DNA from 3 places in the Rhodococcus sp. P4_F3_2 genome. Region 3 is predicted to be linked to each of the others. Evidence: predicted binding sites of a transcription regulator. Region 3 holds the regulator's gene; each other region holds the start of a gene.
What was found. The regulator LexA, encoded in region 3, represses DNA repair genes until DNA is damaged. The targets are predictions, from matches to a motif close to CGAACANNTGTTCG.
Positions count from the first base shown of each region.

Region 1: a site for LexA is predicted at 3,322-3,335, ahead of AC1DWA_RS04520 (error-prone DNA polymerase). Genes of this name have one in related genera too.
Region 2: a site for LexA is predicted at 3,156-3,169, ahead of AC1DWA_RS08050 (HNH endonuclease signature motif containing protein). Genes of this name have one in related genera too.

Region 1 covers NZ_JBFUJN010000003.1:106,552-111,138, forward strand. Annotated here, with positions in the region: gene AC1DWA_RS04520 (error-prone DNA polymerase) at 1-3,237, opposite strand, end outside; gene phoA (alkaline phosphatase) at 3,507-4,587, shown strand, end outside.
Region 2 covers NZ_JBFUJN010000005.1:365,233-369,819, reverse strand. Annotated here, with positions in the region: gene ggh (glucosylglycerate hydrolase) at 1-1,285, opposite strand, end outside; gene AC1DWA_RS08060 (haloacid dehalogenase type II) at 1,396-2,094, shown strand; gene AC1DWA_RS08055 (cation efflux transmembrane domain-containing protein) at 2,167-3,078, shown strand; gene AC1DWA_RS08050 (HNH endonuclease signature motif containing protein) at 3,201-4,577, shown strand; gene AC1DWA_RS08045 (hypothetical protein) at 4,587-4,587, opposite strand, start outside.
Region 3 covers NZ_JBFUJN010000013.1:59,991-66,792, forward strand. Annotated here, with positions in the region: gene AC1DWA_RS16040 (flavin-containing monooxygenase) at 140-1,639, shown strand; gene AC1DWA_RS16045 (phosphotransferase family protein) at 2,008-2,754, opposite strand; gene AC1DWA_RS16050 (aldo/keto reductase) at 2,877-3,746, opposite strand; gene AC1DWA_RS16055 (hypothetical protein) at 3,931-4,389, opposite strand; gene lexA (transcriptional repressor LexA) at 4,467-5,156, shown strand; gene AC1DWA_RS16065 ((R)-mandelonitrile lyase) at 5,170-5,583, opposite strand; gene AC1DWA_RS16070 (DUF2255 family protein) at 5,613-5,999, opposite strand; gene AC1DWA_RS16075 (MFS transporter) at 5,974-6,802, opposite strand, start outside.

The DNA of each region.
Region 1 (4,587 bases), on a different contig from region 3:
CCGGTCTGCCACGACAGTGACAGCGCCTTCCGCATTTTGCACCTTTCCTCGAATAAGCAACGCCGGCGCCGTATTTGCCAGTTTTCGGTACTTTGCACACAACCCCACCGAACACACGACATTGACCATGCCGGTTTCGTCTTCGAGGTTGATGAACGTGACGCCCGCAGCTGTGGCCGGACGCTGCCGGTGTGTGACCGCTCCCCCTACCAGCACACGGTCGCCGTCCGGGATGTCGAGCAGCCTCGAAGCCGGCACCACGCCGAGCGCGTCGAGCTGTGGGCGAAGAAACTGTGTCGGATACGTGTCGGGAGATACTCCTGTCGCCCAGACATCCGCTGCCGCCAATTCGACGTCGCTCATGCCGGGAAGGGTGGGAGCTGTGACCGACGCACCGATACCGGGCAAGCGGTCCGGACGCTCCCCTGCCGCAGCGCCCGCGGCCCACAGCGCTTCTCTACGCGAGATGCCGAAGCTGGCAAGCGCGCCGGCAGTCGCCAACGATTCAGCTTGCGCGGTAGTCAGTTCCACCCGACCGGTCAGATCGAGAAACGACGTGAACGGTCCACCGAGGTCGCGCTGTTCGACAATTTTCTCGGCGAGCGCATCGCCGATGTTGCGCACTTCCCCCAGTCCCAGCCGAACCTCGAATCCACCTGCCTCGACGGTGGCATGCGCGAGGCTGACATTGATGTCTGCACCGTGTACCTGCACTCCGTGCCGGCGCGCATCGGCGACCAGGGACTGTGGTGAGTAGAAACCCATCGGCTGCGCTCGCAGAAGTCCGGCACAGAACGCGGCGGGGTGATGAAGCTTGAACCACGAGGAGTAGAAGACCAGTGCGGCAAAACTCTGTGAATGACTTTCCGGAAAACCGAAATTAGCGAATGCGTACAGCTTTTCGTAGATTCGGTCGGCAACCTCGTCGCCGATGCCATGTAGGTCTCGCATGCCCTGGTACAGCCTCGCTCGCAGTTGCTCCATCTTCTCGGTGGAACGTTTCGATCCCATTGCCCGACGCAATTGATCGGCCTCGGACGGCGTGAAACCCGCAACGTCAACGGCCATCTGCATCAACTGTTCCTGAAACAACGGAACCCCCAATGTGCGTTCGAGTGCCTTCTCGAGCGACGGATGGTCATAGGACACAGGTTCGAGTTTGTTGCGCCGGCGGATGTACGGATGGACTGATCCGCCTTGAATCGGCCCGGGACGGATGAGCGCGACTTCGACCACCAGGTCGTAGAAATTTCGAGGCTTCAGACGCGGCAGTGTCGCCATCTGCGCACGTGATTCCACTTGGAACACCCCTACCGAATCTGCCCGCTGCAACATCTCGTACACCGCTGTTTCCGACAGATCGAGATGCGCCAAATCGACTGTGATGCCTTTGTGTTCGGCCACCAGATCCATCATGTAATGCAAAGCCGAGAGCATGCCGAGCCCGAGTAGATCGAACTTGACCAACCCAGCGGCAGCACAATCGTCCTTGTCCCACTGCAGGACACTGCGATTGGCCATCCGCGCCCACTCCACCGGGCAAACGTCGGCGATGGGACGATCACAGATGACCATTCCGCCGGAGTGGATACCGAGGTGCCGTGGATAGCCTTCGATCTGCGCCGCCAGTTCGAGTACCGGACGCGGAATATCGGTATCCGCATTCTTGTCGATACCACCCCACCGGCCGACCTGCTTACTCCACGCATCTTGCTGGCCCTGCGAAAAGCCAAGCGCGCGGGCCATGTCCCGCACCGACGACTTTCCTCGATAGGTGATGACATTGGCTACCTGCGCGGCATACGTACGCCCGTATTTCGCGTACACGTGCTGGATCGCCTCTTCCCGGCGATCCGACTCGATGTCCACGTCGATATCCGGTGGGCCGTCGCGCTCGGGCGCAAGAAACCGCTCGAACAGCAATTTGTTGCGAACCGGATCGACGTTGGTGATGCCGATCGCGTAACACACCGCAGAGTTCGCAGCGGAACCCCTTCCCTGACAGAGGATGTCGTTGTTCTTGCAGAACGACACGATGTCATGCACGACCAGGAAGTATCCGGGAAAGTTCAATCCCTCGATGATGGCAAGTTCATGTTCGAGCTGTTTGTATGCCTTCGGTGCACCTTCCGGGGGTCCGTAGCGTTCCAGCGCCCCGACCATGGTCAGCTCACGCAACCACGACGCCTCGGTATGCCCGGCAGGAACGTCGAACGGTGGCAATTTGGGCGCGATGAGCTTGAGATCGAAAGCGCACTCACGACCAAGATCGGCGGCACCACTGACAGCCTCGGGATAGAGCGAGAACAGCGTCGCCATCTCCGCGCCGGACCGCAGGTGTGCTCCGCCGGTCGGAGCCAACCATCCAGCTGCCTCATCCAAGCTTTGACGCGCCCGCACAGCTGCCATTGCCATGGCGAGGCGTCGACGCGGAGGAGCGGCGAAGTGTGCGGCGGTGGTCGCCACCGTACGTAGTCCACGTTCTCTCGCCAGTTCTGCAAGAACGGCATTGCGCTCGTCGTCCTCCGCCAACCCATGATGAGTGAGCTCCACCGACACTCGCTCCGCCCCGAAACGCTCGACCAGATCCTGCAAGGCCTCCGCCGCGGCTTCGCGACCACCCGACGTCAAGGCTTGCCGCACATGACCTTTGCGGCACCCGGTCAGGATCTGCCAGTGCCCACCGGCGGCTTCGGTCAGCGCGTCGTAGTTGTACTGCAGTTTGCCCTTCTCACCGCCCGCCAGATGTGCGGCGGCTATCTCCCGCGAAAGACGGCGATATCCTTCCTGCCCACGGGCAAGTACCAGAAGATGCGTTCCACCGGGATCTGCCGTCCCAGTTCTGGGTACCGAATCGAGCGACAACTCAGCCCCGAACACGGTCCGCATTCCCCATTCACGCGCAGCCTCCGCAAACCTCACCACGCCGTAGAACCCGTCGTGATCGGTGACGGCAATCGCCTCGAGCCCGAGACGCACAGCTTCCTCGACCAGCTCTTCCGGCGGTGATGCGCCGTCGAGGAAGCTGAAGGCCGAGTGAGCGTGCAGTTCTGCGTAAGGAACCACGCCGGTGCCACGAGTGAGTTCGCCTGCGTGATACTCGCCGCGCTTTCGTGACCAGGCGGGACTGTCACTTCCGTCGCCCGGGAACAAATCCTCGTGTTCCACGCGGCCTGGCCGTCCGGACAGCACCCGTTCCATCTCGGACCACGTCGGCGGCCCATTTCCCCAACCCACACTGACCTCGCACCTGATCGAGCCGGCCGTCACGGGACGACCGACTACTCGAGGATGCCGAAAGGGAAGACGCACCACATGCATCGAACTGATGTTCGATGCAGATTCAGTCTGACAGGTCACTCACCCGCAGTCAACAGAGCGAATCTCAACCCTCACCGTCTCGTCACATTCAGATGTACGCATGTCTGCACTCCGTTCACTTTGGCCCCAGATCATTAGCGGCGTTCATAATCTCCATCCATACTGTTTCCAGGAGTACTACTCGTATGTCGTTCTCGCGCAACACACGTAGGTTGACGGCCGTCGCCGGCGCCGTCGCCGTTCTGGCCGCCGCCGGCTGCAGCAGCAGTGCCGACGAGGCAACAGGTTCGAACGGCACGACCGTCGATCGCGCCGCGACCGGCGAACTGTCCTCGAACGGTGGTGCTCGCCGCATCGACGGTGATCAGTCGGCCGCAGTGCGTGACGCCGTCAACGCGTCCGGCGCGAAGAACGTCATCCTCCTGATCGGGGACGGCATGGGCGACTCGGAGATCACCGCCGCGCGCAACTACGCCGAGGGTGCTGCTGGCAGCTTCGCCGGCCTCGACGCCCTGCCGATCACCGGCCAGTACACGCACTACGCACTGACCAAGGACGGCAAGCCCGACTACGTCACCGACTCCGCTGCCAGTGGATCGGCATGGTCCACCGGCACCAAGACCTACAACGGCGCGATTTCCGTCGACATCAAGGGGCAGGCCCAGTCGACCGTCCTCGAGATCGCCAAGGCGAACGGCAAGGCCACCGGCAACGTCTCCACCGCCGAGGTGCAGGACGCCACCCCCGCAGTGCAGGTCGCGCACGTGAGCGGCCGCAAGTGCTACGGACCCGAGGCGACGTCCAAGTCCTGCCCGGAGAACGCCATCGAGAACGGCGGCAAGGGATCGATCAGCGAACAGCTCCTCGACACCCGCGCCGACGTCACCTTTGCCGGCGGCGCCAAGTCCTTCGCTGAAACCGCGAAAGCCGGTGACTGGCAGGGCAAGACCCTCAACGAGCAAGCTGCCGCTCGTGGCTACCAGCTGGTGAAGAATGCCGCCGAGATGAACGAGGTCGGCAAGGCCGATCAGGACGCACCCGTGCTCGGACTGTTCGCCGACGGCAACATGCCCGTCCGCTGGGAAGGCTCTGTCGCCACCCGCGACGGTTACCTGCAGCCCGCCGAGACCTGCATCGACAACCCCAAGCGAACCTCCGACGTACCGAAGCTCGCGGACATGACGCAGAAGGCAATCGACCTACTGAAGGTCAACGACAACGGATTCTTCCTCCAAGTCGAAGGTGCCTCGATCGACAAGCAAGATC
Region 2 (4,587 bases), on a different contig from region 3:
CCAGCGGCTCACCGGTGAAAGGCTCGTAGTATTCGGCAAAGCTGCCATCACTGGCCTGCCGCAACCCCTCCGAACGCAAGACGTGCGATCGCTCGGCCCACCCCCGACGCGCGAACGCCCACGAGAACAACCACGTGATCACCGGCCACACCGGGCCACGCCAATACTCCCGAGGACGGAAATCGCCGGAAACCGGCGACGTCGACGGTGGGACGGCAAATCGCATGTCCGGGTGACCACAGAATTTGGGCCCCTCGAAAGTGCGCAACAGCGCGCGCTCGGCATCACGGCTCAGGCCGCCGCACAGCAACGGCGCAAACATCGCGATGGTCTCGGTATGAACCCATCGTCCGGTGCGAAGATCGAAATCCTTTGCTGCACCCGATCGTTCATCGGTGGTGGCAATTACGCCCTGCCGGAATCGATCTGCCCAACCGCGCAGATCACGGACGTCGGAGTTTGGTCGCGAATGCTCCTCACCGATAGTTGCCAAAACGTCACATGCCATCGAGAAAACCGCACTGACAAACACGTCCTCCACGGCAAAACTCATGGCAGTGGCGAGTTGAGAATCCTCGTACCTCACGGCCTTCATCTCTTCGAGAAGCCAAAGGTAGCGGTCGTATTCGTGATCCGTGGGTCGCTGAGACAAGTCGGTCACCACAGCGAGATCAGCGCGCTGATACGCAGGCACTTGTCCCGCAACAACATTCGCGTACGCCAGATCCCATCGCGGAGAATTGTCCATCCCCGATTCCCACCCGTGATAGAGCGCGATGCGGCCGTTGCCGTCGAGATCGCGGGCCTCCGCCAACCAGCGGTGCCACCGAACCAGATCACTCCAGCGCCGGTCGAGGAACTCTTCCGCGACCGCACGCGTCGTACGTCCGTGCCGACGCGAATGATCGAGAATCCGCTGCACCGCAATCGCGTGAACGGGGGGTTGGGTGATTCCCGACGTAGCGGTACCCAAAGGAGCATGCGCTGCCAACGCATTGACATCCCAACGCGTCGGGCCGGGGAAGTAGCCGTCGACACCGTTCGCGAACACGATGTGCGGAATCATTCCGTTCTTCCACTGAGCCGAAAGCAAGGTATCGAGCTCTACTACCGCCCGTTCGACGCTGAGCGGCGCCAAACCTACCGCGACGAACGCGGCGTCCCAGCTCCACATGTGGGGATACAGCTTCGGGGCAGCGCTGGTCATCGTGCCCAGGTCGTTTCCGCGCAGCAGGTAGGCAGCTCGGGCGGCGAGCTGAGTCGGGGTAAATCCGCGGTCGGCCATAGATGTCTATTTTGCGACGCGCGGCGCCTTTGCGCTCATCGAGCACGAATCGGGCGCCGTAACCGCGATAATGTGGCAACACCGTCAGGCGATCTCGAAGTGGAGGGCTTGTGCGCGAGAAGATCAAAGCACTGCTGTTCGACGTCCAGGGCACAGCGACCGATTTTCACAGCACCCTGTGCCGCGAGGCCCGTCGGATCACCGACGCCGACGTCGACTGGCCAAGATTCGTCAATCTCTGGCGCGCTGAGTACTTCGCGAACACCTCCGAGGCCGACGACTCCACAGGCGAATGGGTGACAGTACATTCGGTGTACCGCGAGGCTCTGCGCAAGCTGTTGGCCCGCGAGAGCATCGAACTTTCCGATGCCGAACAGGAAGAACTCACCACCGCCTGGAAATTCCTGGACCCGTGGCCGGACACCGTCGCAGGCCTGACAACCCTGCGCCAGCAGTACACAATCGCTGCCTTGTCCAACGCCGATGTGAATGCCGCAGTCAGCATCTCCCGGCACGGAAATCTGCCATGGCATGCCGTCTTCACCGCCGAAATGGCCGGTGTCTTCAAACCAGATCCGAAGATCTACCACCTGGCTGCTCGATACCTCGGGTTCGACACGGCCGAGATCATGATGGTTGCCAGCCACAAATATGACATCCGGGCGGCCAAAGCTCTCGGGTTCCGCACAGCCTTCATAGCCCGACCACTCGAATTCGGAGCCAGGGGCAATCCCGATGTGTCATTCTCCGACGAGTTCGACATCAACGCCGAGGACTTTCTCGATCTGGCAGCGCAATTGGTCCACTGATGCCGTGCCTGCGCGTCGTTGCTGGTATTCCTACGTGAAGGAATATCGAAACGGACAGGCGGTTTGGATTTCATGGGCACCAAGGAAGACAGCGCTACCCGCGAACGCAAGGCTCTGCGGTACTCGCTCGTGGTCGCAACGGCGTTGGCTGTGCTCGCCGCATTCTGGGGCTGGATCTCTCAGTCCCAGGTGATCCTGCTCGACGGTGTGTGCGCCCTCATCGGAATGGTGTTGACGGCGCTGTCGCTGCGGGTCTCGCGGGTAGCCGACTCGGGCCCCACCGCACGCTTCCCGTTCGGTAAGGAGGCATTGATCCCGGTAGTCATCGCTGTCCAGGGCATGGCACTACTGGCGACACTCGCGTACGCCGCAGTCGAGGCAGTTCGTGTCATTCTCGCGGGCGGGGCCGACGTCACCGCGGGGTCGCTGGTGGCATACGGCGCTGTCAGCGCAGTGGTGTCGATCATCATCTGGCGCTACGTCGGACAAGTCGACCGCACATCTGATCTGCTCGTCGCCGAAGCCAGGCAATGGGGAGCGTCGGCTGCCTTCAGTGCGCTGGTCGCAGTCGGTGCTGTCGTCGCAATGATCCTGGGCCGCACCGATTTCTCCGACGCCGACCGATATGTCGACTCCGTCTTGGTCCTCCTCGGCTGCGCGATGCTGGTCCCGCAACCGTACGCACTCCTGCGAACCGCACTGATCGAACTCCTCGAAGGTGCTCCCGGCGAAAACGTTCAGGCCCGCGTGCGCGAAGCCATCACCGCAGTCCGCGACGAATTCGGCTTGGACGAACCGACTCTCACCATGAGCAAGGTGGGTCGCAAGCTGTATATCGAAGCGACGTTCATGGTCGCGCCACACAGCTGGGACATCGACGGTGAAGACGCAGTACGACGCTCGTTCGCCACCAGCCTCGCCGATCTCCCCTACGAACCGTGGCTGAACATCGAACTGACTACAGATCCGGCGCTGATGCTCTAGAGGCGGAATCTCCTCTCGAACAATAGAATCGCGACGGCAGGCTCAGCCTCACCTTCCCCCCAAAAAAACCCTTGACTCGAAAGTATGTTCGAGTATGATGGAAGGTGGAACGGGGGGTTCTCATGACGATCGACATCACCGACGACGCTGTCACTGCCGTGGTCAACAGCTCCGCTGTGGGTGTGCGCGGACGATTGTGGCGGCTGCACCCCACCGACGTCCGCGAGATCGCCATCACCGCGTCAGCGGAAATCCTTCGCCTGGAAGCCATTCGAGTGGCCGCCGTCGACACCCTGACGTTGAACCCGGACGAACAAGTACTCTGCTACCGCGGCACCGGACAATGGCTCGCGAACCACACCATGCTGCAAATCTCCACCGGCAGAAGAATCGCAGCCCTGGGAAAAGCCCTACGGTCATTCCCCGAGATCGAAGACCAATTCGACTCCGGCGACCTCACTTTCGAGCACGCGGCACTGATCGTGGCGTTCTGCGAATCCCCACCCAAAACAATGCCCGACGCCGCGCTACCGTACTGCCGCGACACACTCCTCGCCGCAGCATCCGGCGTCGAAGCAACCACCGTCAAACTGCGCTACGCCATCAGCGTCCTCGAGCACATGTTCGAATCCGACGACATACCACCAAGCGAAGACACCGATCGCAACGAACTGCGCATCTCCCCGACCCTCAACGGAAGAGTGGCCGTCCGAGGCGATTTCGACGGAGTGACCGGCGAGATGCTTCTCTCCGCCCTCTCCAGCCTCTCGATGCCCACCCCCGCCAAGGACGGCACACCCGACAAACGACCCGCCGCCACACGCAACGCAGACGCCATGGCAGAACTCATCCGGCGCTACCTCGACAACGCTGCCACCGGTATCGACGGCGGCCAACGCCCACACCTGAACGTGCACATCAACGCCAAAGACCTGGCCTACCACCGTGAATGCGCCTCCACCGCAGGCGACTCAACAGGCCGCACCACGACTACCGACCCGTCCGACCGTGACGACCTCGACACCCTGGACCTTGGCATGCCGGATCTCGACAAACAAGATCTCGATGTCGGCCACATGCCCTGGATGGGACCACTGAGCGTCGGCCGCACCCGCATGATCGCCTGCGACTGCATGCTCGGCGCCGTCCTCCTCGACGAAAACGGTGCCCCACTCGACGTCACCCCACTCAAAAGGCTTGTCACCGCGGCACAACGCACCGCCCTGATCGCCCGCGACAAAGGATGCGCCTTCCCCGGCTGCGACTGCGTCCCTGCCTGGACCGACGCCCACCACATCAAACACTGGGCAAAAGGAGGACCAACCGTCATGGACAACCTGGTCCTGCTCTGCCGAACCCACCACACCCTGATGCACCGAAAACCCGGATTCACCGGACAATGGGAAATCCAGGTAGGCGCTGATCACCTGCCCTGGTTCATCCCACCGCCAGGCATCGACCCCGACCAGAAACCCCGTCGCTCCACCACGCGGATCTGAACCCGGAGGT
Region 3 (6,802 bases):
ATTGACTGTTACCGTCAGTTGCACATACCCTGTACATTGGCGCTGACCTTAGGGAACCCGGCCTGAACCGGCCGATCGTTCTCGGCCACTGCCGACGCCAGATGTAGCTTCGCGACGACCTACGAAACGAGTTTCCTCCATGACAAAGCATGTCGACGTACTGATCATCGGCGCTGGCTTGTCCGGAATCGGCGCGGCTTGCCACCTCATTCGTGAGAAGACCGGAAGCACTTACGCGATCCTCGAGCGCCGCGAGAACATCGGTGGCACCTGGGACCTGTTCAAGTACCCGGGCATCCGTTCGGACTCCGACATGCTCACCTTCGGATTCGGTTTCCGTCCTTGGATCGGCACCAAAGTGCTCGCAGACGGCGCCAGTATCCGTGACTACGTCGAGGAAACCGCCAAGGAATACGGCGTCACCGACCACATCAACTTCGGCCGCAAGGTCGTGTCTATGGACTTCGGCCGTACCGCCGCGCAGTGGTCCGTGACCGTCCTGGTCGAGTCGACGGGGGAGACCGAGACGTGGACCGCGAACGTCCTCGTCGGCGCCTGTGGTTACTACAACTACGACAAGGGCTACCGCCCCGCCTTCCCCGGTGAGGACGACTTCCGCGGTCAGATCGTGCACCCGCAGCACTGGCCGGAGGATCTCGATTACACCGGAAAGAAGGTAGTGGTCATCGGTTCCGGCGCCACCGCGATCACGCTGATCCCGTCGATGGCCCCCACCGCCGGTCACGTCACCATGCTGCAGCGCTCGCCCACGTGGATCCAGGCGCTTCCGTCCGAGGACCCTGTTGCCAAGGGTCTCAAGCTCGCACGCGTTCCCGACCAGATTGCTTACAAGATTGGTCGAGCCCGCAATATCGCACTGCAACGCGCCAGCTTTCAGCTTTCTCGCACCAACCCGAAGCTGGCCAAGAAGCTGTTCCTCGCCCAGATCCGCCTGCAGCTCGGCAAGAACGTGGACCTGCGTCACTTCACTCCCAGTTACAACCCGTGGGATCAGCGCCTGTGCGTGGTTCCCAACGGGGACCTGTTCAAGGTGCTCAAGAGCGGCAAGGCCGACATCGTCACCGACCGTATCGCCACGTTCACCGAGAAGGGCATCGTGACCGAGTCGGGCCGCGAAATCGAGGCCGACGTCATCGTCACGGCGACCGGCTTGAACGTACAGATTCTGGGCGGGGCGACCATGAGCATCGACGGCGAGCCGGTCAAGCTCAACGAGACTGTGGCCTACAAGAGCGTGCTCTACTCCGACATTCCCAACTTTCTGATGATTCTCGGCTACACCAACGCGTCGTGGACGCTCAAGGCTGACCTGGCCGCGTCCTATCTGTGTCGCGTGCTCAAGATCATGCGCGATCGCAGCTACACGACTTTCGAGGTTCACGCCGAACCCGAGGACTTCGCCGAAGAATCTCTCATGGGCGGAGCCCTGACCTCGGGCTACATCCAGCGCGGCGACGGAGAAATGCCGCGTCAGGGTGCCCGCGGCGCGTGGAAAGTGGTCAACAATTACTACCGCGACCGCAAGCTGATGCACGACGCCGAGATCGAAGACGGTGTGCTGCAGTTCAGCAAGGTCGAGACCCTTGTCGAAACTGCAGACAAGGCCGCCAGCGCCTGAGCCGGCTCCACTCGAATCAACGGGCTGTACCTCGCATGTATCCGTGATCTTGTCGTTTTCGTTGGAGGGTCACGGTTCGCGCTCACCGGCGTTCCGAAAGTTGCTGCAGGAAGAGCGAGTCCAGACTTCGGTCTGCCATGTGGGCGGCTGGACGTGCTTGCCGCGGTCCGAAACTCGATTGAGACGACCACCGCTCGCTGACAATATCCAGGCGTTTGCCGGCTGACGGCAATCGACGGCGGCGCGAACGCGTCGCGACCTGCCTAACCGTGCCGTCATCGACACGAAATACTTTTGGCCGCAGCAATTTTGGCGCGAGTCGGAGGTTTGGCAGATTGGGGGAGGACGTCCTGATGGTTCGGTTATTGTCAGTCGCGCATCGCCTGTCGATTCAGCACGTCTACTTCGCAGCCCGGCGCGGCTGGATCGAAACCATGCTCGACCAGCCAGCGCACGCCTCTCAAGCTGCGCAACGACCACCACGCCTGGATGACCTCGAGGTCGACGTCAGCGCCGTAGCCCTCAACCACGTCATCGAGATGTTCCGGGTGGCCGAGGGTCAGTGTTGCGAGGTCGTACAAGGGATCGCCCTGCGCGGCTTCGGACCAGTCGATGACGCCGGCAACTTCGTCATCGGTTACGAACACATGGCAGGCTTGGAGATCACCGTGTGTGAATACCGGTGTCCACGACCTGAGCGCAATCTCGGCAATCCGACGGTTGGATGTAATCACTCCGGTGGCAACCACCCCGCTCCTGGTCAGCCATGCACATTCGCGGTCCAGTTCTGAGGCGATGTCGTCGAGACTACGGCCGGGCCAGGGCGGCAACGGTGCGTCGTGCAGCATTCGAACGGCGGCACCCGCTGCGGCCCACGCCGCTGAAGGCGTGGTCGACGGTCTGCCTAGGCGACCGAGCGCGTTTCCCGGCAGAGCGGCGAGCGCGAGCACGGGCGGCTTGCGCCACAGAATCTGCGCTGTCGGGATTGGGGCTCGGAGCATTGCTTCGACCTCGACGTCGGTATTCGACTGATCGGCGTCGATCTTGAGGAACACCTCGCCGACGCGCAGAGTCGCGCGCTCGCTATGGGCGACGACAACCTCGACTTCTGTCACGTCGGTCAGTATGGCTGGGATGCGCCTTGGCGTCGCCGGGTTTCTCGCGTGCGGTCATTCGCGATCGGAGCGCGGTATGTTCCGCTGACCTCCCGCACCTCAAACTTTCTCAACAAACTGCCTTACTGCTCCCTTGTTTGCTGCGTGACATCATCAAGGTCCGCCAAGTCAGTCTCACTGAGATCAATTCGCGAAGCAGCAATGTTGGCTTGTAGATGAGCGATGCTCGTGGTGCCGGGCAGGGGAATGACGGTGGCCGCGACCCCGCGCCCGCGCTGATGGACCCACGCAAGAGCGACCTGGCCAGCCGTCGCTCCGACACGAGAAGCGATGCTGGCGAGGGACCGAGCGACAAGATTGCCGGTGGAGTGGTTGAGGTTGCCGTGCCCCATCGGCGAATGTGCGACCAGTGTGATCCCGAGGTCGGCGAGCGTTGGGAGAAACAGTTCAACATCTCGCCGTATAAGGGACCATTGCTCTTGCACGGCAGTGATGGGGTGTACGGCATGAGCTCGTCGGATGTCATCGAGCGTGACATTGGACAGCCCCAGAGCCCGGATCTTCCCTGCCTGGCGGAGCTCGGCCATAGCGTTGACGGTCTCCTCGATTGGTGTGTCCTCGCTGCGGTGATGCAGGTAGTAAAGATCGAGGTGATCGACGTCGAGGCGCCTGAGTGAGCCCTCGATGGCCGCGCGCACCGTTGCAGAGTCCGCCCGAACATTCCAGTCATCAGGATGACCCGACGGCCCGCGGTAGACACCGAATTTGCTGCACAACGTGATGTGTTCACGGTTGGCGCCAATTGCCCGACCAACCAGCTCTTCGTTTCCATACATCTCGGCTGTGTCGAGCATGGGCACCCCGGAGTCGATCGCGGCGCGAACCAGTGCGGCGGGGTCGCGGTCAGCATCACCCCACCCGTTGTCGGTCAATCGCATCAGGCCCAGGCCCTGGATGGGCACATCATCGAATGTTTTCGGCGCGACAGTCATGAACGAGTACATTATCGGGGTCGCTGATCAGAACCAGGTCGCCAAAGAGGCCGATTCCGGCGACTTCGACATCTCGCTGCATCGCTCGTTCAGCGCTTGACGCGGTGCAGCTGTCGATCGCTGTTCCGAAGTGGGCGTAAACAGCTGAATATCACGCTGCGAAATGCCGAGTGTCCTGACTTGCTCAGGCTGATTCTGTCCGCTTGGCCCGCACGTTATGCACAACCATCGGGACAGTTATTGCCAGGGCCATCGCTATCACGAACACCGATATGAAAACCCAAGGACGTTCTGTAACGGATGCCCGGACGGTCAACACCGCTCCACTCGTAAGCAGGGGCATCCCTGCTGCCGCGAGTAGATCGACGTGCCGCGGGGCGACAGGAGGTCCGGCGAAGTATGGAACTCGAACCCCCGAGTTCTCCCGAAGCATCCGTCGCTCCGACATCGCATAAGTGCTCGCGCCGACTGCGAAAATGACCAGTCCCAGGACGACAAGACCAATTCCCGTTCGGGTGGTGAGTGCGGCAAACATGAACACCGATGTCACTGCCGGATAGAGAACCGCCATCTTCCAGAGTGGAGTCTTGGTCCGCGTGTCGACTGCAACACTGACCGGGCGCATCGGTTCGAGAGGCTCCATGAGCTCAGCGTGCCATGCGCCACTCGGGAAACAAACTGCCTGTGCCGTTTCTGGCAGGCTGCGGCTGCCTGGATTGGATGTCGGGACCCCTCACTACGATTCTCGTCGTGACCGATTACGACGATCTCGACATGTTCGGTGGCCTCGACGCCTCCTCCCTGCCGCTCCGCCAGCAGCAGATTCTGATGACCATCCGGGATCTCGTGGCTGCCAACGGGTGCACACCGAGCACGCGGCAGATCGGAGACGCGGTTGGTCTGCGCTCGACGTCGACGGTATCCAAGCACCTCAAGAGCCTCGAAGAAAAGGGCTTCCTCCGCCGAGGAGCGGCCATGGCTCGGCAGTTGGACGTGCGGCCGTTCCTCGTGGGAGCGAAGGAGCAATCGTCGTCGAATACGGTGACGGTTCCGGTCGTCGGTGACATTGCGGCCGGCGCGCCGATCCTCGCGGAGGAGCACGCCGACGAGGTGCTGGCGCTTCCTCGCGAGCTCGTGGGCTCCGGCACGGTGTTCGGACTTCGGGTGCGCGGTGAGTCGATGGTCGACGCAGCAATCTGCGATGGCGACGTCGTCGTGGTGCGGCGCGAGGACGAGGCCCATTCCGGCGAGATCGTCGCCGCGATGATCGACGGCGAGGCCACCGTGAAGGTGCTCCGGCGTCGCGACGGTCACGTGTACCTCGAGCCTCGTAATCCCGCATACAGCGTCATCGACGGCGATCGCGCGGCCATCTTGGGCAAGGTTGTTTCCGTGATGCGACGTATCTGAGAGGTGTCCGGTCTCAGCGATGGTTGGCGCGGGGACCGTTGTATTCCCCATCGGTGACTTTGTCGCCCCATGTCGTTTCGGTGCCTCCCTCGCCGGGTCCTTCCCACAGCGCAAGGTGGGTCATGAAACGGTCGGGTGCCGCGCCGTGCCAGTGTTCCTCTCCTGCCGGGGTATAGATGGTCTCGCCCGGGTGAACTTCGACGATCTCGCCGCCGCGAGCTTGAACCAGCGCGGTCCCGGAGACGATGTGGAGGGTCTGCCCGAGGGCGTGGGAATGCCAGTCGGTTCGCGCACAAGGTGCAAAGCGAACCATGTTGGCGCGCATCCTCGACGGCTCCTGGCCGGCGTAGATGACGTCCCACCAGACGTCGCCGGTGAACCAGTCGCTGGGTGCTTTGCTGGTGGGCTGGGGCTTCAAGATTTCCATGAGGTCTCCTCGGAATCGAAAGGGGCGGTTCAGTTCTGCGTCAGCGGAACAAGTCGAATGGTGTTGGGTGCGGCGGCGCGGCCGGTGACGGAGCCGACGATCTGCGGGCCGTAGCGGTCGTACTTGGTGTGGTAGGCGGAGTCGATCGCCGAGTGCGCATCCGGTGCGGCGGACTCGAACGCCACGTCCCGCTCAATTCCTCCTGCGCGGATTCGGCCCCTTCCACTTGCCGTTGCTCGGACGAACCACGGGTTGTCGGTTCCGTATGCCGAGCGCACGTACAGTTGGTTGTCGGCACGGACGACCCAAATCGTGACGTACGGCCTTGCGGTGCCGTCGCGGCGGTACGAGGAGATCTGCAATTCCTCGGCACCACCGATCTTGGTCAGTTCAGCCTCGGTCCACGAGTGCGACATCTCGGCTTCCTTTCTCCTGTTCGAATTGCTTTGTGGTACTTCGCGTTCTCGTAGCCGGGACGATCAGTGCGAGGACGATGACGAGACAAGCGGCCAGCAGGGCGGTGCCTGCGGTGAGAGCCGTTGATACGTGATCGGTGAGTGCCGTTGTGGCGTCGTCGGCAGAGGCTCCGGCGCCCGCGGAAACTGCGACGAGGATGCCGAGTCCGAGAGCACTGCCCAGTTGGTGTGCAGTGTTGACCAATCCTGATGCGGCACCGGCATCCTCGGCCTCTACCCCGGAGATACCGGCAGAAGTCAGCGGAGCGAAAGCCAACCCCTGCCCGGCGCCGATCAATATCGTCGGAAGTGCTATCGCAGTGAGATACGTGCTACCGGGATGGACCAGACTGAGCCACGCCATCCCGGCGAGGGTGACGGCAATGCCAACCGACAGAATTGCGGAATTTCCGAATCGTGGTGTCAGTCGCGGAATCAGCATCGCCACAGCAAAATTGACGATCGTCATCGGGAAGAAGGCGATGCCAGCTTGGAACGCGCTGAAGCCCATGACGCCTTGGAGTAGCTGAGTCGTGAAGTAGAAAAATCCGATCATGGCACCCAGATAGAGCATTCGGGCGGCGTACGCGCCGGATCGCTCCCGGCTGCGGAACAACCTCAGTGGCATGATCGGCTGCTCCGCTCTCGCTTCGTTGAGGAAGAGCAAGGTCAGTAGTATCGCCCCGGCCGCCAGTGTCGCAACAGTGATCGGTGAGGTCCACCCCGCTTCGGCCGAGTTGACGGTGCCGAAGACGAGTGCGGTC